DNA from 2 places in the Streptomyces sp. LS-MS-L19 genome. Region 1 is predicted to be linked to the other one. Evidence: riboswitches for the same ligand, from Rfam matches in the RefSeq annotation. Region 1 holds a riboswitch; the other holds the start of a gene.
What was found. Region 1 has a riboswitch for glycine ahead of gcvT (glycine cleavage system aminomethyltransferase GcvT). Riboswitches for the same ligand answer to the same signal wherever they lie in the genome.
Positions count from the first base shown of each region.

Region 2: another riboswitch for glycine. It lies ahead of gcvP (aminomethyl-transferring glycine dehydrogenase); the one in region 1 lies ahead of gcvT (glycine cleavage system aminomethyltransferase GcvT).

Region 1 is NZ_JBYCLL010000001.1:6,922,162-6,924,355, reverse strand. It holds gene AC2XR2_RS31035 (AAA family ATPase) at 1-543, opposite strand, end outside; glycine riboswitch at 738-834, shown strand; glycine riboswitch at 835-936, shown strand; gene gcvT (glycine cleavage system aminomethyltransferase GcvT) at 981-2,096, shown strand.
Region 2 is NZ_JBYCLL010000001.1:1,592,226-1,594,419, reverse strand. It holds gene AC2XR2_RS06930 (DNA polymerase IV) at 1-221, shown strand, start outside; gene AC2XR2_RS06925 (PRC-barrel domain-containing protein) at 610-987, opposite strand; glycine riboswitch at 1,110-1,205, shown strand; gene gcvP (aminomethyl-transferring glycine dehydrogenase) at 1,384-2,194, shown strand, end outside.

The DNA.
Region 1 (2,194 bases):
GTGCCGCAGGAAGGCGTACCGCGAGACGCCCCGGCCGCGCTCGCGCTGGCCTTCCAGCGCGGTGTCCGCCGTGACGTCGAGGAGCAGCAGGTGCAGGGTGCCGCCGCGGCGCCGGGCCTCGCGGGCCAGCCAGCCGCGCACCCAGGTCTGGGTGCCGCAGTCGTGCACCACCACTCCCCCGCCGGAGCGCAGGGCGCGGCGCAGTCCGGCGTAGTGCGCGAGCCGGACCAGGGGGCGGTAGACGGCGTACGGCAGGAAGCGGGACAGCCGGCCGTCCCAGCGGTCCCGGGTGTCCTGGGAGTCGATCCGGGTCCCCGTGACCGCCCGCTTCATCAGGGTGGACTTGCCGCTGCCGGGCAGGCCGGTGATGACGACGAGGTCCTCGGGACCGAAGAGCAGGGCGTGCGGGCCGTGGCCCGCGCGGTCGCGCAGGTCACGGACGACCGGGTGGGCGCCGCGGGCCTCGACGGCCGGGGCCGCGGGCTGCTTGGGCAGCGCGATGCCCGAGGTCGTCGCGTACGCGGTGGTCCTGTTCACCGTCATCGTCCTCCTCCGGGTTCAGGGCTTCCCCTCCCCACCGAGCGTAAAGAGAAGGTAATGGATGATCTCTCGCGTTTCTGTACGCGTACCGCCACAAGCCGGTTACAGAAGGGGACCGGGAGGGTGCGCCGGGTGCGGCCCTGCCGTCGGCCTCCGATGCGTGCAATGATGTCCGCGCCAACTGCATACCGGCCGTTTGAATCCGCGCGGGAGAGTCCCGGGTACATGTACCCGGGCGCCGAAGGAGCAAGTCCCTCCCTTGAATCTCTCAGGCCCCGTTACCGCGCGGGCGAGGCACATCTGAAAAGCGGGCCGCCGACGCCGGTGGCCCCACCCACGGTGCAAGCCATGTCCTTCATGGCGAACCTCTCAGGTTCCGATGACAGATGGGGAGGAACGACCTCGCCCGTCATGCCTTGGATTCTGGAGACGACCGCTCTATGACCAGTTCTGCGCCCCGGCACACCGCGCTCGACGCCCTGCACCGCTCCCTCGGTGCCACGATGACCGACTTCGCCGGCTGGGACATGCCCCTGCGCTACGGCTCCGAGCGCGACGAGCACAACGCGGTGCGCACGAAGGCCGGGCTGTTCGACCTCTCCCACATGGGCGAGATCACCGTGACCGGTCCCCAGGCCGCCGGACTGCTGAACCACGCCCTCGTCGGCAACATCGCCTCGGTCGGTATCGGCCGGGCCCGCTACACCATGATCTGCCAGGAAGACGGCGGCATCCTGGACGACCTGATCGTCTACCGCCTCGCCGACACCGAGTACATGGTCGTCGCCAACGCCTCCAACGCCCAGGTCGTCCTGGACGCGCTGACCGAGCGCGCGGCCGGCTTCGACGCCGAGGTGCGGGACGACCGGGACGCCTACGCCCTGATCGCCGTACAGGGGCCGGAGTCCCCCGGGATCCTCGCGTCGCTGACCGACGCCGACCTGGACGGGCTCAAGTACTACGCCGGTCTGCCGGGCACGGTCGCCGGGGTGCCGGCGCTGATCGCGCGCACCGGCTACACCGGGGAGGACGGCTTCGAGCTGTTCGTGGCGCCGTCCGACGCGGAGACGCTGTGGCAGGCGCTGACCAAGGCGGGCGAGGGCGTCGGACTCGTCCCCTGCGGGCTGTCCTGCCGGGACACGCTGCGCCTGGAGGCGGGCATGCCGCTCTACGGGCACGAGCTGTCCCGCGAGCTGACCCCCTTCGACGCGGGCCTCGGACGGGTGGTGAAGTTCGACAAGGAGGGCGACTTCGTGGGCCGCGCGGCCCTGCGTGAGGCCGCGGAGAACGCGAACCACGAGCCGCCCGTCCTGGTCGGCCTGATCGCCGAGGGCCGCCGGGTCCCCCGCGCCGGGTACGCCGTCGTCGCCGAGGGCAAGGTGATCGGCGAGGTCACCTCCGGGGCGCCCTCCCCCACGCTGGGCAAGCCGATCGCGATGGCCTACGTCGACGCCATGTACGCCGCGCCGGGCACGACGGGTGTCGCGGTGGACATCCGGGGCAGCCACGAGCCGTACGAGGTCGTGGCGCTGCCGTTCTACAAGCGCCAGAAGTAGCCGCCGTAGGCGATGCTGAGCGCACAGTCGCTGCTCACGCACGCCTTCCGCAGTCCCCCCTTCATCAGCACTTTCCCGCGTACAGGAGAATTCAGGCC
Region 2 (2,194 bases), 5.3 Mb from region 1:
GGCGGTGGGTGGCCGGTCACGATGTGCGGCACGCCGAGTACGGGCATGGGTGGGTGCAGGGGAGTGGGCTGGGGCGGGTGACCGTGCGGTTCGAGACGCCGGATTCCCTGCCGGGGCGGGTGCGGACGTTTTCTGTCGACGATCCTGGGCTGGAGGTGGCTGAGCCGTTGCCGCTGGTTGAGGGGACGTCGGGGATGAGTTCCCACCCGCACCACCCGTGACGGTTTCGTCGTCGGGTGCGGGTGGCCCCTGTGGGGGCTGAGCGCCGTCGGCGGCTGTCGGGTGGTGGGGGAAGTCGGGGTGTGGCGGGACCGCTGGGTGGTGGGTGAGTCGGGGGTGTGGCGGGGCGCCGGCTGTGGTGGGGAAGTTCGGGTGTGACGGGGCCGCTGGGCGGTTGGGGGGAGTCGGCGTGGTGCGGCTGCCGGTTGGTGCGGGGAGTGGGGGCGTGGTGGGGCTGCTCGTGGGGAGTGGTCGGCTGGTCGTTGTGGGCGTGTGCCGGGGGTGGTCGGCTGGGCGTGGGGGTCGGCTCGTGGGCTCTGGAGGTGGGTGCTCGCCCTGCGCCGGACATCGTGGGGGAGTGGGAGGGGGGCGAGGGCTCTCGGCCGGGTGTCAGGTCTCTGCGTCCTCCGTGCCTGCCACCTTGCCGAAGGGGCGGTCCGGGAGGGGGGACGGTGGGGACAGGTGCAGGCCGTAGTGGTGGTAGAGCTGGAGTTCCTGGGCCGGGGAGAGGTGGCGGCCCACGCCGAAGTCGGGGGCGTCCTTGATCAGGGTGCGGTCGTAGGGGACCTTCAGGCTGCCCTCGACCAGTTCGCTGGGCTCCAGGGGGACGAAGGCGTCGCGGGAGAACAGGCCGGTACGTATGGCCGCCCACTCCGGGACCCCGGTCGCGTCGTCGAGATAGACCTCGTCGACGGTGCCGATCTTGGTGCCGTTGCGGTCGAACGCCTTGCGGCCGATCAGGTTGCGCGGATCGATGTCGGTCTGCACGGGCCCTCCACTTGGTCGCAACTCATCCGAAGCGGTCGTAAGCACTACGAAAGAGCACATTGGAGTGGGCGGCCACTCGAACGCCCGACCTGAACCTCGCTGGTAGGCTTGCAGGCGGCTGTCGACCCCGTGCGGGAGAGTCCTCCAGACAACATCGGAGGCGCCGAAGGAGCAAATCCTCCCCGGAATCTCTCAGGCTCACGTACCGCACGGACGAGGTCACTCTGGAAAGCAGGGCGGGTGTCGACGGCGGCTTCCGCTCTCACCGACGGTGAAAGCCGGTGGCCCTCGGGCGACCGGTGAAGCTCTCAGGTTGAGATGACAGAGGGGGAGGCCGTCGGGGTACCCGCGCCGGGGTACCCCTCGAAGGTCGCGTCAGACCAGGAGGCCTCCGCAATGACCGCCCACCGCATTCCGCTCGCAGAGCTCGAGCAGGGGATCCCGTTCGAGCAGCGTCACATCGGTCCTGACCACGAAGCGCGGGCCAAGATGCTCGCCCAGGTCGGATACGGCTCGCTCGACGAGCTGACCGCCGCCGCGGTGCCCGACGTGATCAAGAACGCCGATGCCCTGGAGCTGCCCGGTGCGCGCACCGAGGCCGAGGTGCTGGCCGAGCTGCGGTCGCTGGCCGACCGGAACCAGGTCCTCGACTCCATGATCGGACTCGGGTACTACGGGACCTTCACGCCGCCCGTCATCCTGCGGAATGTGATGGAGAACCCGGCCTGGTACACCGCCTACACGCCGTACCAGCCGGAGATCTCGCAGGGGCGCCTGGAGGCGCTGCTGAACTTCCAGACCATGGTCGCCGACCTCACCGGGCTGCCGACCTCCGGTGCCTCGCTGCTCGACGAGGGAACCGCGGCCGCGGAGGCCGTGGCCCTGTCCCGGCGCATGGGGAAGAACAAGAAGGGGCTCTTCCTCATCGACGCGGACGCCCTTCCGCAGACCATCGCCGTCATCGAGACCCGCGCCGAGCCGACCGGGGTCGAGGTCGTCGTCGCGGACCTGAGCCGGGGCATCCCGGCCGAGATCGCCGCGCGTGAGATCAACGGCGTGCTCCTCCAGTACCCCGGTGCCTCCGGGGCCGTACGCGACATCAAGCCGGTCATCGACCAGGCTCATGAGCTCGGCGCGCTCGTGACCGTCGCCGCCGACCTGCTCGCGCTGACGCTGCTGAAGTCGCCGGGGGAGCTCGGGGCGGACA